One region of the Shewanella sp. S1-49-MNA-CIBAN-0167 genome, then DNA from elsewhere that is predicted to be linked to it. Evidence: predicted binding sites of a transcription regulator. Region 1 holds the regulator's gene; the other holds the start of a gene.
What was found. The regulator ArgR, encoded in region 1, controls arginine synthesis, uptake and breakdown. The targets are predictions, from matches to a motif close to ANTGAATANNTATTCANT.
Positions count from the first base shown of each region.

Region 1 (8,453 bases):
GTAAAATATTTTAATAACGAAGAATTTGAGTCGCAACGATATGACTCTGCGCTTGAGCAATGGGAAGTGGCAAAGCGCAAAAACCGTTTATCGTTATTTGCGCTTAATGGTGGCCAAGCGTTAATTATTGCCGTTGCTATGACTGCCATGATGGGGTTGGCGGCCTACGAAGTGAGCCAAGATTCCATGACTATTGGCGATTTTGTATTAATTAATGCGTTTATGATGCAGTTATTTATTCCGTTAAATTTTTTAGGGTTTGTTTATCGTGAGATCCGCGGTGCATTAGCCAATATTGAACGCATGTTTGATATTTTAGCCAAACAACCACAAGTATTAGATCAGGTTGATGCGATAGAAATTAGCCCAACCATTGGAGCGATAAAGTTCACTGATGTGAGCTTTCATTACGATCAACGAGCCATTTTAAAAAGTGTCAGTTTTGAGGTGCCAGCAGGGAAAAAAATTGCCGTAGTGGGCGACAGTGGCGCAGGTAAATCCACTATCATTAAATTGTTATTTCGCTTTTATGATGTTGCCAGTGGTTCGATCACTATAGATGGTATTGATGTGCGTCAGTTTAGCCAGCAAGCTTTACGCAGAGCAATCGCAGTAGTACCGCAAGATACGGTATTATTTAACGATTCTATTTATGAGAATATTCGCTATGGCCGTGCAGATGCTTCCCGTGATGAGATTATCGCGGCGATTAAATTGGCTCATTTGAGCGACTTTATTGAATCATTGCCAGATAAAGGCAATACCAAGGTCGGTGAGCGTGGATTAAAGCTTTCCGGCGGCGAAAAACAACGTGTTGCTATTGCTCGTGCTGTGTTGAAAGGTGCGCCTATTTTAGTGTTTGATGAAGCCACGTCTTCATTAGACTCACGCTCAGAGCAAGCTATTTTAAGTGCCTTGCGAGATGCTGCAAAAGGTCACACAAGTTTAGTCGTAGCCCATCGTTTATCGACCATTATTGATGCAGACCAAATAGTCGTATTGAGTAAAGGTAATATTGTTGAGCATGGCACTCATACTAGTTTATTAGCTCAACAGGGGCTTTATGCTCGGCTTTGGCATATTCAAAATGAACAAGAAAATCTGGCGAAGGGCTAAGTGTCGATAAACATGTTTCTGCGTTATATAAACTAAAAGCGAAGCTAAAGGCCTAGAAGCTAGCGGGGCGAGATCCTATACAAGCTAAAAGCGAGAGGATTAGATGCCAGTACGCTGTGCGGCTAAATTCTAGAACCTAGCAGATCGAAGGTCGCTCTAGCAGCCCTATTCCTTGAACCTTGAGCGCGGTCACTTCTTGATATGCTGGCTCCTCCATTTCAAGGTCGTTTAGGTATATATGATGATGTGGCGTAAAAACGGGCGTTTGGGTTTATCATTCTCTTACCATGAGTAAGAATTATCACCAGCGAAGTCGTTAAGTGGGGGCATAATTAAAAACCTCTTTATAGCGTAAGCACTCTATAATGGAACATTTTAACAGCGCTGAATGGTGTTAAAACCCTATTGTTAGATTTATGGCTAATGAATTTTTTGACGATAGTGATTAACGCAGTTAATCTATAGCCTTACTCGTGAGTTATTTATCTCAGATAACATTGTTTTTCAATCAACTGGATTTTATTAAAGGTGCAGATTCGTGTATGGAGATGACTTGTGCATAATATTGCGTTAATTGCGGCGCTAGAAGGCACCCGGCATCAAGTGACAACAGATTGGTTTGCTATTATGGCAATGCTAAAAACGCGTAACATGTCTGATGATGCAATTAAAATAGTGTACAACGATTTGTGTGCTGGTTTAAGGGTGACGACTCGTGGCGTGACGTTAGCTAAGGCGATGGATAGTGATCTCGATAAGAGTATTGTATAACCTAGCCAATTAAACAAAATGATGACACGCAGGACACACTTTTGTTGTTTGACTCGCTCTAATCAACTCATGCTGTTATATCGATTTGCACTGACTTATGATGCTAATGAATTGATATCAGTGTATCTTTTGGGATGCCATTATGGCTTTAATCGCTAACATTAGGATTTTTGGTCGATAAAGCACTTGGAAGAAGATCGGGATATAGTCAGTTATGTCTAAAATGACAAATTCGACTGTTGATTAAAAATGATTACTTTTTCTGCCAACTAATACACACCATTTTTATCAGTGCCGCTGGAGAAGGGTCTAGTGTTAAACGTTTAATTTTGCCTTGTTCAAAGCATACTAATTCTCCTTCGATTTCTGTCATTCGATTACAGTTTTTACAGCTTAAACTTAAGCTTTTTGCATTTAGATCTACTGCATTCGTTTTTATATTCAATACGAAACCCTCTGGACTGACGCCTCTTCAAATCACATTAAGACTGCTTATTGTGACTAATATCAAACATATTGTACACCTTTTCTCATTTTCGGCAAAGTAATCCGCGCACTAGAGCCCTGTAATTTACTGGGGTTCATGACCTACACTATTGCATATGTCGGTAATGTTTATCGAGAGTGACTGCGACCCCAGACGATTGCACAATACGAGCATGGTGGCGGGTTAAATATCTTGGATCTGTTACGCCGCATGAATGTGCGATCATGATTAAATCATAGTGTAAAAAATGATTATAGTTTGCGACACGTACCGATTTATCTTTAGGATCTAAGCCTTTTTGTAGTCGTGTATTATGAGTTGTAATGCCAGTGGGGCAAGTGTCTTTGTTACATTGCAGCGATTGAATACAGCCTAAGGCAAACATATTTCCACGGGCGGAAGCAATAAAATCGGCACCAGTGGCTAATGCCCATGCCACATATGAGGGTATGATCATTTTCCCCGTAGCAATAATTTTAATGCGTTGCTTAAAGCCGCGTTCATTCAGTAAATCAACCAGTAACGGTAAACTCTGTCGTAGTGGTAAGCCCACATTATCCATCAGAGCTTGTGGCGCTGCGCCTGTACCGCCATCGGAACTGTCTAAGGTAAAAAAGTCTGGTGCATGCTCAATACCACGGCGCTCAATTTCATCCAGGAATTCGGTTACCCAAGACATATCGCCTAACACAGCCTTAATTCCTGTTGGTTTGCCGGTAATACCTCTTACCTGATTTATCATATCGACAATGTCAGCTACGTTGTTTAATTCAATGTGTCCATTGGGGCTAATTGAGTCTTGTCCCGCTGGGATCCCGCGAATAATGGCAATTTCTTCAGTCACTTTTATGGCGGGTAAAATACCACCTTTACCGGGCTTAGCACCTTGGCTTAACTTAATTTCAAACATTTTGACTTCAGGATGCGCTGCAATTTCGGTGAGTTTTTGTGCGTCTAAATGGCCTTGAGCATTACGGACACCGTATTTAGCTGTGCCTATTTGAAATACTAAATCACAATGACCTTTTAGATGGTAAGGGCTTAATCCTCCCTCGCCAGTATTGAGCCAACAACCTGCTTTTGCTGCGCCATGGGATAGTGCTGTAATCGCTGGGCGAGACAATGCCCCAAAGCTCATTGCTGATATATGGCAAATCTTCTCGGTTATGTAAGGGTGATTACAATCGGGCCCAATGGTGACAGCGATGGTTTTATGGGTGTCATGATCATTGATGGGGAATGCTGAGTTCATGAACATTACTGCCCCCGGTTTATCTAAGACCTGAGTTGAACCAAACGCAATGGTGCGGTCAACATTTTTAGCGGCGCGATATACCCAACTGCGTTCGGCGCGATTAAATGGTAGCTCTTCGCGATCTTGGGCAAAAAAGTATTGTCTAAAAAACTCGCCTTGTTTTTCTAGAATATACCTAAAACGGCCGATAACAGGGTAGTTATGCCGAATGGCTTGTTTAGTTTGCAGTTTATCAGCAATAAACATGTAAATTACCGCGATGAGTAATAACCAAAATAACACTAATAAAAGACCAGAGAAAATATCTATTCCCCATATAAACCAATGTTGTTGCGGCATATTATTGTCCTTAATTAAAATTCAGTGTGAGAGACTCAGTATGGGTGATAATGATAAAATTAATCTTATTAACTAGCCATATTAGCAATAACCAATACGAGGTAACTATATCGTTACACTTTTGACCTCGTTATCAAACGGTTTTCTTTTGCAGTAGTAAGGCATTAATTGATGCGATTGTGATGCGTTGAAGCTTACTTTTTCAATTTAGCGGTTATTGCTAATGTACACATTAACGCTGTTATTTGGGCTATCCTTTACATTATCGTTATGCAATATAGGCCTTTAGTTCGCCATTAATATCGTAAGGGGGTGAATGAGATGAATCGTTATATTTATCTATTATGACTTCAGAGATTCATTTTTTGGTCGATATTTAGGCTATCTATTATGCTAAATGAGAAATTATTATGGATGTTAACAATGCGGCTTCAACTAATGCGACCCCTGCACTAGAAAGTAAAAGCACTTCAACCCGTGCCGCCACTTCGTCAACTCAAGCCGCTTCCAATAACGCTAGCTCAGCGGTCAACTTATCCACCAAAATATCAGCGAGCCAACTCAGTCGTCAAATAATGAATAACAACATTCTGGCAGCACAAGAGGAAGTGAGCATTGCTGCCGGTGACAAGTCCATGGCATTACTTTATCGCGCCGCGATTGAAGCCATTAACGAAGAGCTTGCACCAATGCGAGGAGAAAACTCAGTCCAAAAGAGCCTTGCGAGTGGGGTGGATTACTCGCCAGAAGCAACTGCTGATCGTATTGTTAGCTTTGCAACAGCGTTTTTCTCTGTGCATCAACAACAAAACCAATCTATGGTGCTCGATGAACAAGTTGACAGCTTTATGCTCAAAATTGGAGATGCAATCGATCACGGCTTTAAAGAGGCAAGTGATATTTTGTCTGGTTTAAAAGTACTAGAGGGCGATATTGCTGCTGGTGTTGATAAAACATATGAGCTGATACAGCAAGGGTTAGCGCAATTTAGACAGGATAAGTCGACTAAAGATGGATCACAAAGCGTGACTCAAGCTACTTAGTCTCTTATGATTAAGATAGGCTTTCAGCGATAAGGATAGTGACTATGTGGACAACGGGTAAGGTAATTGAGCGCATTGATTGGAATGATAAATTATTCTCATTGCGCATCAAAGCCGATGTCGAACCTTTTATCGCAGGTCAGTTTATTAAGCTCAGCCAAATGCGTGATGAAAAGCGTGTCGCGCGGGCGTATTCACTGGTAAATTCTCCAGGTACGGATTATGTCGAAGTGCTGGCGGTGTCGGTAGAGGATGGGCAATTATCTCCAGATCTAAAAGCATTAAACCCAGGAGACACCATTGAAGTGACGCCCAAAGCGACTGGATTTATGACCTTAGATGAAGTGCCTAACGGCGTATTGCAAGGCAAACATTTGTGGTTCTTTGCTACCGGTACCGCTGTGGGTCCTTTTATCTCTATGCTGGCAACGGCAGAACCTTGGCAACGCTTTGAAAAAGTCGTATTAGTTTATGGTGTCAGGTTCGCTGAAGATTTAGCTTATTTAGCAACCATTAACCAGTTTATTGAACAACATCCACAGCAGTTTGTGTTTATTCCGATTGTGACCCGTGAAGACTATCCTGAAGGGTTATCGTGTCGCATTCCTGATGGCATTAGCAGCGGATTAATTGAACAAAAAGCGGGGTTAGGGATTAATGCAGAACATTCTCAAGTGATGATCTGTGGTAACCCAGGGATGATAAGTGACGCTCAAATAGCCCTAGTAGATAAAGGATTAGCCAAAAATCTTCGACGTGCTCCTGGGCAAATAACGGTCGAAAAATATTGGTAATAGTATCGTAAATGAGAATGCAGTGGTGGCCCTGCTCGCCATATTCACAGACAGTATGATAATAATTGTAATGAATGATCAACCTCTTACCTGACCCAATATGAGTACAATATCGATTACAAATCAGCTAAATGTGAGTACACTTCGGGTAATGTATATTGAATTAAGATAAGCTATTAATTAGCGGAATTGATAAAAGAAGCTATTGGTTATCTAATGACTACTTAATTACATCAAAGCGTTAAGTTATAACCATTTAGGCCGACATAAAGTATTAAGGTAGATGAGTTAATATGGGTAACCAAGTTATGCCTCGTGAACAGTTAGGGATTTGCGCAGAAGGGAATTTACACAGTGTGTACTTGATGTTTAATGCCAATGACGGTGTTGAAGATCAACTACGTCCGTCCATTGCTAATGTGGCGCAATACATTTACGAACTCACGGATCAGTATGCAGACAGTGCTTTTAATGGCTTTGTGGGTATTGGGGCCAATTTTTGGGATACTTTTTATCCAGAAGCTCGTCCAGCATTGTTGAAACCTTTTCCTGCAATGAATGACGGTAATCGTGATGCTCCCGCGATGGAATATGATCTGTTTGTTCATATCCGTTGCGATCGTTATGATATTTTGCATCTTGTTGCTAATGAAATTAATCAAATGTTTGAGGATTTGGTTGAGTTAGTCGATGAAGAGCGCGGTTTTCGATTTATGGACAGTCGTGATTTAACCGGCTTTGTTGATGGTACTGAAAACCCTAAAGGGCGCCATCGTCAACAAGTTGCGCTCGTCGGTGATGAAGATCAAGACTTTGTATCTGGTAGTTATCTACATGTGCAAAAATACATGCATAACTTAAGTAAATGGCATCGTTTACCACTTAAAAAACAAGAAGATATTTTTGGTCGAACCAAAGTTGATGATATTGAGTACGAGTCAGAAGATAAGCCATTAACCAGCCATACGAAACGAGTCAATTTAAAGGACCCACAGGGTAACGCATTAGAGATTTTACGCCAAAGCATGCCATATGGTTCGATTAGAGAACAAGGGCTAATGTTTCTTTCTGTATGCCGTACACCTGATAACTTCGAAAAAATGCTCCGCAGTATGGTGCACGGTGATGGTCATGGAAATCATGATCATCTAATGTCGTTTACTAAAGCGTTGACTGGGTCGTCATTTTTTGTACCATCACTGGATTTTTTAACTCAATTTGATGATGTGTAAACGCCGATCCTAGGCAATAAAAAAGCAATGCCATGGCATTGCTTTTTTATTGGAACGGTTTTTTTATTCACTATAGTTGAATAAGGATCTAACCGTTTCGAGAGTATCATCAATAGTTTTTATGCTTGCTGGGCAAATAAAAATAGTATCATCGCCGGCAATGGTACCTAATATGCCTTCTGGTTTGCCTATTGAATCGAGCAAACGTGCAATTAATTGCGCTGCACCTGGGCTGGTTCTTACCACAATCATGGCTTGGTTATGGTCAACATCCAGTACTAAATTCTTAACTGGACTACCCGCAGTCGGAACGCCTAGCTCGGCAGGGAGGCAATACACCATCTCTTGCTTAGCATTTCGAGTTCGCACAGCACCAAACTTGCTGAGCATGCGAGAGACCTTAGATTGATTAATATTACCGAATCCTTCGGCTTGAAGCGCAATAACAATCTCGCTTTGGCTTCCAAAACGTTCTTCTTTCAGAATCGCCTTAAAAGTTCGAACGAGCTCATCCTGATTTCTTGTCGCTGGCATAGTGATAATTCATCTTATAGTTGTTATTCAAAAAACTAGCATATTTTGAATATATTGGCTTGTTAAGTCAAGAAAGAATCAGATTTATTGAATAAAAATTCATTTTACAGTGGAACTTTAAGCTGACACTTGGGTGAGTAATAAGTCTACCGACTTAAGTGAATAATTCACAGTATTGAGGTTATAAACTATAAATTAATAGGGTGCAGTATTTAAAGAGGCTTTATCGGACGACTCGTTATATAACGATTCTTTGTATAACGATCGTGGCGATGATTGTTTTGTTAGTACCAATAGCGTATCACCCTTTTCAGACAGCAGATTGAGTTTGCCTTTTGAGAAATCAATCTGTTGTACCTGTGCAATAGCGTGCATCAAATCCGCTTCTTGGGCCATTAAACTATCTACACAAGCTTTCATAGTTGAACCCGACGGTGCCATTTGGAGTCGATTTCCTTGTTGATCGTAATGACCAAAAAATTGATTACAGCTGTTATTGCCGCTTAACTCACCATTTTGGGCAAAAACTAATTTTGCTGGGCTATTATTAATGGTAGGAGTATCAAGGACGACTTCTACATGCCAAGTACCAATTAATTGTTCATTTGAGACAATTTGAGTGTGGTTTTGACAAGCACTAAGGCCTAAAAATATAACGGTGGCGCCAAGAATATGCTTTATCATGCGAAGAGAGTTCCAAATACGAAAAAATTGCCGTTATTCTACTACTTGAAGGTGAGTAAGAGCGTAAATAATTGTAATTTTTCGGATTAATGAACATTATTTAACGTATTAAAGAGTCTAAAATGATCAAATTACTCAAAGTGTTGCATATCGTTGGTTTAATCATGTTGCTGGTGGGCGTAGGATTATATTGGCAAA
Region 1 covers NZ_JBEOPO010000014.1:906-9,358, reverse strand. Annotated here, with positions in the region: gene AAEZ00_RS08295 (ABCB family ABC transporter ATP-binding protein/permease) at 1-1,116, shown strand, start outside; gene AAEZ00_RS08290 (hypothetical protein) at 1,672-1,887, shown strand; gene AAEZ00_RS08285 (hypothetical protein) at 2,141-2,332, opposite strand; gene AAEZ00_RS08280 (FMN-binding glutamate synthase family protein) at 2,481-3,968, opposite strand; gene AAEZ00_RS08275 (DUF5610 domain-containing protein) at 4,379-5,011, shown strand; gene AAEZ00_RS08270 (ferredoxin--NADP reductase) at 5,056-5,805, shown strand; gene AAEZ00_RS08265 (Dyp-type peroxidase) at 6,099-7,037, shown strand; gene argR (transcriptional regulator ArgR) at 7,101-7,571, opposite strand; gene AAEZ00_RS08255 (META domain-containing protein) at 7,767-8,255, opposite strand; gene AAEZ00_RS08250 (hypothetical protein) at 8,378-8,453, shown strand, end outside.

Region 2 (8,453 bases), on a different contig from region 1:
AGCTGGCGTTGGACCGGTAAAATACGCTCAATTACAGGCCGCGGCCGAGATTTCTAAGCGAATTGCCCATGAAAATCTACAAAGAGGGCAAATTTTGACAAATCCTGATTTAACTCGGGACTATTTAATGAGACAATTAGGCGACCGATCCTATGAAGTGTTCGCCTTACTATTGTTGGATACCCAACATAGAGTCATTCAATTTGTAGAATTATTTCGTGGCACCATCGATTCCGCTTCTGTTTATCCTCGCGAGGTTGTAAGCCTTGTTTTGGAGAAAAAAGCAGCGGCAGTAATAGTGTGTCACAATCACCCGTCTGGCATCGCAGAGCCAAGTCAGGCTGATCGGCGAATAACTGAGCGAATAAAAAATGCATTGGCAACCATAGATGTTTCTTTGTTAGATCATATGGTTGTAGGTGATCAGGAGATAGTCTCCTTTGCTGAGCGAGGGTGGATAGTATAAACACTGCTTGATCTTATATGGTCAATCGTGTATAAAATGCGCCCTCTTTGTGCCTCGGGCGACGGCCATACGAGGCACATTAATGCTCGAGCGTTAAAAAATTGTTTTGGAGAAGATTGACATGTCAAGAGTATGCCAAGTAACTGGCAAGAAGCCAATGGTTGGTAACAACCGTTCGCACGCAAAAAATTCGACTCGTCGTCGTTTTTTACCTAACCTACAAAACCATCGTTTTTGGTTAGAAGAAGAAAAGCGTTTCGTGCAATTACGTGTATCTACTAAAGGTATTCGTATTATCGACAAAAAAGGTATTGAAGTAGTTGTTGCTGAACTTCGTGCCAGTGGCGAGAAGGTATAATAGAAAATGGCTAAATCTAAAGGTAATCGTGAGAAGATCAAATTAGTATCTAGTGCTAAAACTGGTCACTTCTACACTACTGAAAAGAACAAGCGTAACATGCCTGAAAAAATGGAAATCAAGAAATTTGATCCAGTCATTCGTCAGCACGTTATGTACAAAGAAGCTAAAATTAAGTAATTGATTTTTGATTCTTAAAAAAGCCCCTTAATAGGGGCTTTTTTTATGGCCGTTTAAAAATAGTCTATACTGAATAACACCTTAGACTGGCCACAAAAATGTTTGATAAGCGTTTATTATCCCAAGTTGTGCTAATTTACAGCGTTGATCTGATGCGCTCATCATTAATGTCGTTTTATTTTGATTGAGTCTTCAACATTGGTAACCTGCTATTTCGTTAATATTTTGATGTAAAAATGTAACTCAATCGATATAAAAAATGCGTAAAGGGCTATTAGCGGCTAAAATGAGTTAACTTTTTGGCTGTCATGATTTTTTCACACTAAAGTGACACACTATATTTTAGTAAAAGTGAAATAAAATGCTTTAAAAGTGAATTAAAATGCAATACCATTCCTTTTAACGTAATAAAAAATCATGTGACGTTCTTTGTCATAACTATTAATGAATATCAAACTTATCCTGAGGTGAATTTGCCTGTGAGAACCACTGAACTGGTTGATGGATTTCGTCATTCTGCTCCTTATGTTAATGCACATAGAGGTAAAACTTTTGTCGTCATGCTCGGTGGCGAAGCTTTAGCACATCCGCAGTTTCGCGGTATTTTAAATGATGTGGCTATGTTGCACTCACTTGGAATAGAGGTGGTATTAGTTTACGGGGCCAGGCCACAGATTGATGAGGGGTTGAAGGCTGCTGGAATTGAACCCGCCTATCATAACGGTATACGCATTACTGATGATGAAACCCTTAAAATTATCAAACAGGTTGCGGGAGCGACTCAATTTGATATCACCGCAAGGTTGTCGATGTGTTTAGGCAACACGCCAATGCAAAATGCCCAAATTAACCTTGTCAGTGGTAATTTTGTGATTGCGCAACCGTTAGGCATCGAAGACGGTGTCGATTTTTGTTTAAGTGGTAAGGTGCGCCGTATTGATGCGTTGGGACTTCGTCGTCAATTAGACAATAATGGCATAGTCTTGATGGGACCGATTGCGGCTTCAGTTACCGGTGAAAGTTTTAACCTTACGGCAGAAGAAGTCGCGACCCAAGTCGCGATAAAGCTAAAGGCTGATAAGATTATTGGTTTTAGTAATAGTCACGGCATTTTGGATGAAAATGGCGACGTGATTGCTGAACTGATGCCAGACGAAGTTGAAGAAATGCTTAAGACGATGTCTACAGATACGCATGCTTCTGTGGGGACGATGGCTTTCTTAAAAGCCAGCGTTGAAGCGTGTCGCCGAGGCGTGCCACGTTGTCATTTGGTGAGCTATTTAGAAGATGGCGCATTATTACAAGAATTATTTTCACGCGAAGGTATTGGTACTCAAATTGTTACCCAAAGCGCCGAACGTTTACGCCGGGCAACCATTAGCGATATCGGCGGTATTTTAAATCTTATTCGGCCTTTGGAAGAACAAGGTATTTTGGTGCGCCGCTCTCGTGAGCAACTTGAAATGGAAATCGAACAGTTTATGCTGGTTGAACGTGACAATTTGGTTATTGGCTGTGCAGCATTGTATCCATTTGAAGAAGACAATGCGGGTGAGTTTGCGTGTCTGGTGGTGCACCCCGATTATCGTGATGCTGACCGAGGTAGTTTACTGCTAAATAATATTATTGGTCAGGCCCGTGTTCGTGGTTATTCGCGTTTATTTGCACTGACAACTCGGAGTATTCATTGGTTTTTAGAGCATGGCTTTAATATTGTCGATGTCGATGTGCTCCCGAATATGAAAAAGCAGCTGTATAACTATCAACGTCGCTCAAAAATTCTTGCGTTAGATTTGTAGAAGTAACAAGACAGTTAACACATAAAAAATGCCGGATTACTGAATAAAGTAATCTGGCATTTTTGTGAGTCAATTATCAATTATCAATTATTTTAGTGGCTTAAACTAACCAATGTTGAATTATCAAGCTGACGCTTTGGCTAAGGCGTTACGTCGTTGACGTTGCAATATCATGTCGCCAACAAAGATAACTAACGCGCCCCAAATAAAGCCAAAGGTAATGCCTTTTTCAATATCAAACGGTTCATTAAAGAGTTTCACTGCCAAGATAAACATTATGCTAGGACCAATATATTGGAAGAACCCCAAATTCGACAATGGAATTCTTACCGCAGAACCCGCAAAACATAATAATGGGATAGTGGTGATAATGCCCGCGGCAATCAGTAATAGGTTCAAATTAAGGCCATTGGTTAACATGCTTGCCGATGACGTATCTAAGGTGATGAGTAAATACCCTAAGGCAATAGGTAATAAAATGGCCGTTTCGACCAATAATCCTGATTTAGCATCGATATTAACTTTTTTACGTAATAAACCATAAAAACCAAAACTGGCCGCCAAGGCTAATGACAATAGTGGAATAGAGCCAAAAGAAATTAATTGTACCAGCACTCCGGTACTGGCTAAACCTACCGCAACCCATTGCAATTTACGTAGACGCTCACCTAAAAATACCATCCCAAGCAATACGTTAAACAGCGGGTTAATAAAGTAACCTAGACTGGCATCGAGCATATGGTCGTTGTTGACGGCCCAAATAAAAATCAGCCAATTTGCTGCAATTAGCACCGAGGTGACAAACAGTACCGCAAGTTGTTTAGGTTGTTTGAGAATAAGGCGCAGACGATCAAAACCACCGATAAACTGCATCATGATGATCATAAAAATAAATGACCAAATCACACGGTGCATTAATATTTCTGTCGCGGGGACGTTATGTAAAAGTTTAAAATACAGCGGTGCGACACCCCAAATGGTGTAAGCGCAAACGGCCAGTAAAACCCCTTTACGGTATTCTAAATCAGGCATAGTGAGTCAACAGTGGGAAGAACAATAATAGATGGCGATTGTAGGTCGCCATTTTGGATGACACAAGTGATTAAGCGAATTCTTTTATAAACCGGTTGTCAGCTTTAAATGGCAGCGCGTTTAGCTTATCCCACCATATAAGTCCCTGTGCCGAAGGCGATGTGGACCCCTTGTTCATTATGTAACTCCATCCGACAAACTGATACGCGATTACCCGCTCGGATAACACTGCCTGTGCCAGTGAAGACTTCACCGCGACCCGGACGAAGAAAGTCGACGCGCATATCGATAGTGCTTAAGGTGGTTAAACGTTGTTGTAATTCCTCTATTGTCCAATTTTCTTTACTGGCAACTAGCCCAGCAAATACCGTGAGCCCGCCGACAACATCGAGTAAGGTTGCTGTGACACCACCATGTAAAATGTTTTGATGAATATTACCAATAAGCTCAGGCTTCATTTTTATTACCACTTCAACCCCATTGATGTCGTAATGTTTTATGTCTAATCCGAGCAGGTTATGAAACGGAACATGTTGGTCAAATATTTGTGCAACTTGTTGTAATACTTGGGTTTGAATAGCGGTGGTCATGAGCAATCCTTGTCTGTTTTATAATTATTATGCTTGTTGTTTGTAGGGGCGGCTTACTGCTAAAGAGTATTTAATCTAACCCTAAAGTGACATTGACTCAATCTTCTATCTTGGGTGAAAACAGCGTAAAGGTGTTTTGGTTCAAGACATCTGTGGCTGAGTGCTTTAAAATGAGTGCCCCTTGAATGATGATGTAGTGTAATGGATACTCCGATTTCGGCCAATATTGCGTCCTCAGATGTGTTGACGACAGAGCAAGATGTACTTGCTGCAAGCTTGCAGCAGGTGTTTGGTTATCGCGCCTTTCGTGAAGGGCAGCGAGAAGTCATTGAGCAAAGTTTACAAGGCCAAGATACCTTAGTGATTATGCCTACTGGTGGCGGCAAAAGTATGTGCTATCAATTGCCTGCTATTGTGTTGCCTGGCGTTACTGTGGTCGTTTCGCCATTAATTTCGTTGATGAAGGACCAAGTCGACAGTTTATTGCAAAGTGGGGTATCGGCAGCTTATCTCAATTCATCATTACCGCGCGAACAAAGTGCTGAGGTGTTACGCAAGCTTCATGCGGGCGAGATTAAATTGTTGTATGTGTCGCCAGAGCGTTTGTTACGTCCTGACTTTATTGAGCGTCTTCAATCAGTTGATATTTCAATGTTTGCCGTCGATGAAGCGCACTGCATTAGTCAATGGGGCCATGATTTTAGACCTGAATATGCTGCATTAGGTCAATTAAAAGAATATTTTCCTTATTTACCATTAATGGCTTTAACCGCGACGGCAGATCACGCCACGCGTTTAAGCATTTGCGAACGTTTAGGGGTAACACCTTATACTTTGCTGTCGAGTTTCGATCGCCCCAATATTCGTTATACCGTGGCTGAAAAACTGAATGCGGCGAATCAGCTGCGTCAGTTTTTAACGGTGCAAAACGGCACCAGTGGTATTGTGTATTGCAGTAGCCGGCGACGAGTTGATGAGGTGGCTGAGCGTTTACGCCTACAGGGGTTTAATGCCCAAGCGTATCACGCAGGATTGAGCCAGCAAGATCGTGGCAATGTTCAAGATAAATTTCTAAAAGATCAAATCGATATTGTGGTGGCAACCGTGGCTTTTGGTATGGGGATCAACAAGTCTAACGTGCGCTTTGTGGTGCATTACGATATTCCTAAAAGCATTGAAGCTTATTACCAAGAAACCGGGCGTGCAGGCCGCGATGGGTTAGACGCTGAAGCCTATATGTTGTTTGACCCTGCTGATATAGGCCGAGTCAGACATTTGATTGAGCAATCTGAACCGGGTCCTCAACAACAAGTCGAATTTCATAAATTGCATACCATGGCAGCCTTTGCTGAAGCGCAGACTTGTCGTCGCCAAGTGCTATTAAACTACTTTGATGAAGTGGCTTCTAAGCCTTGTGGTAACTGTGATATCTGTCTTGACCCACCTAAACGATATGATGGTACTGAAGATGCACAAAAAGTGCTTTCTTGTATTTATCGTTTGCAGCAACGTTTTGGTATCCACCATGTTATTGAAGTATTACGCGGGTCTAAAGCGGCTAATATCGTTGATAGAGGCCATGATAAGTTATCGACATGGGGCATTGGTAAAGATAAATCAACAGAGTTTTGGCTCAGTGTTATCCGCCAGTTAATTCACTTAGGTTTGATGAGTCAGGATATTACTCGGGGATCTGCGATTAAGCTTAATCCTGCCGCGAGGCCGGTGTTAAAGGCTGAGCTATCGTTAAAGTTAGCGGAACCCAGAATTCAATTAATCAATGTTAAACGTAAGCCAAGTGCGCGTGGGCCGCAGCAATATGATCGTAAATTATTTGCGCGTTTAAAATTACTGCGCCGTGAACTGGCTGAAAAGAATGACATTCCACCTTATTTAGTCTTTAACGATGCTACCTTGGTTGAAATGTGTGTCATGCTGCCCACAAGTCCTGGAGAGATGCTCGCAGTAAACGGGGTTGGGCAGATTAAACTTGACCGATTTGGCGGAGATTTTTTAGATGAAATCTCTGATTATCTGACCAAAAGTTAGTCATTTAATGTTCATCATTAGGCGGGGTCTCTTGAAGTTTTATTTTGTTTAATTGATTTATAACGGCTTTTTTTACTAGCACGTCAAAGTTGTCAAGTTGCTGTAAACTCGCCATACCAATATTTGCTTTGATCCCCGTTTTCCATTCGCTGAGTACTCGTTCTATTTGGGTTACGACTCTCGCCGCTCCCATTGACGAGGTGTGTGGCAGGATAATAATGAGTTCGTCAGTGTTGTGACGAAATAATTGGTCTTGTTCTCTCAGTGTGAGTTTGAGTCGTGGGATCATAAACGGTATATCCTCGAGATTAATATGATTGATATTAATCAGCAATAGACTCAGTTGATACTGCCCTTGTTTGGCATTGCTCAGCATATGATCAATACGTTGCTGCTGGTTTTCTTCTTGAGTATCAGCATTGAGGCGTTGTGGTCTTCGGGCCAAAAACAGCACTAATCCAACGGACAGTAACAAAATGATTAAAGCTGTAATGGTCAAATTTTGATTGATGTTGCTGGCAGGTTTTTCGGGTGCTGTACTGACTTCACTTTGTGCAGCTATTCTGGCTTTAAACTGCATAAAGTGGGCATTGTTTAACTTGGCCGCAGCTTGTTTAGCAGCGTCAAAACGCTGCACTTGAAATTGATAAGCCGACTCGAATTGATTTTGTTCAGCGTAGTATTGGCTGATTATTTGATTAAATTCTTCTAAATCCGAAAATTGCTTGAGTTCAGTGGCTTGTTCAATAATCTCATTTAATAGCGACAAGGCGAGGGGATCTTTATGTTGTGCAAAATACACTTTGGCTAATGTACGCTTAATGCGCATCACATAAATAGGCTGTTGGTATTTTGTGAAAAGGCTGATGCTTGAGTGGGCGAGTTGCTCGGCGATGTCATAATCGCCAACGTATAAATGAATTATCGCAAGTATAGCATCCTGGTTTGCCGCATCTCTCTCAGAGCCCATGGTTATATTTCTACTGAAATCTTCTGCTTTATTTAAATAATACAGCACGTTGGATTTATCATTTAGCGCGATATGTATAAGTGCTAAATTGATAGCCACTGTCGATTTTATTTTTCCGAAAAAAGAAATACCTTTATAAGCCGCTTCTGAAAAATACAGTGCCTCTACATAATCACCCATAGAGAAAAAAACGTTTGAAATTTCCGATTGGATGAATGATTTCGGCAATAAGTACCAATGTTGAAATTGTGTTTGTGCCTCATCAAAAATAGCTAATGCTAAGCGTAAATCCTCAATCGATTGATTATAATTTTCTAAGCTAGTATTTTGCCTACTTCTGGCATAAAGGCTGTTTACAATCGCTTGCTTTTCAGAGTAACGCTTTGCCAAGCGTAGCGCTTCTTCGGTGAGTTGTTGTTCTTGGAGTGTATTGCCAAGGCTTTGATGTGCTGCGGCTTGGCATTGCATGAAGTAGGGACGAGCCGTGTCGTACTTAAATTGCCTGGCCTTTATTTCCCCTTGTTTTGCCAAGGTGATAGCCTGATTGAACTCACCAAATTCCAATAAATTAACACAACGTAACAGCGTTAATCGTAGCGCATCGATATTGGCTAATGGTTGTTGAGCATGTTGTTGTTCAAGTGAATCAATCAGTGATTTTGCGTCTGTAGATCGTTGAGAATTGATACTGCTGATCACATCGAGTTGTTCACGAGCGCTCAGTTGTTGAGTTTGGGCAATGATATCGCCGGAGAGTAATAAACGTTGCGCTGGTTGAGCAAAAACTACCGTAGTCGCTAAATATAGTGTGATGCCAAAGATTAAAGCAAAAATGCGACTAAAGTTATATTCAATACTCTTTTTCGACAACATCATCGTCATATATCTACTTAACATGGGGTGGTAGCAGTATACGATTATTTATATCCAGATACATAAAAATATAATTGATGCAGCAACTTAGATTGATGTTTATTTGCACTTTGAGAGGTAAGTTCATTAATTGAAA
Region 2 covers NZ_JBEOPO010000003.1:33,280-41,732, reverse strand. Annotated here, with positions in the region: gene radC (RadC family protein) at 1-466, shown strand, start outside; gene rpmB (50S ribosomal protein L28) at 588-824, shown strand; gene rpmG (50S ribosomal protein L33) at 831-1,004, shown strand; gene argA (amino-acid N-acetyltransferase) at 1,484-2,803, shown strand; gene rarD (EamA family transporter RarD) at 2,927-3,835, opposite strand; gene AAEZ00_RS02020 (thioesterase family protein) at 3,961-4,425, opposite strand; gene recQ (DNA helicase RecQ) at 4,627-6,474, shown strand; gene AAEZ00_RS02010 (hypothetical protein) at 6,479-8,326, opposite strand.
Region 2: the regulator ArgR is predicted to act here: its motif matches at 1,376-1,393, upstream of argA (amino-acid N-acetyltransferase).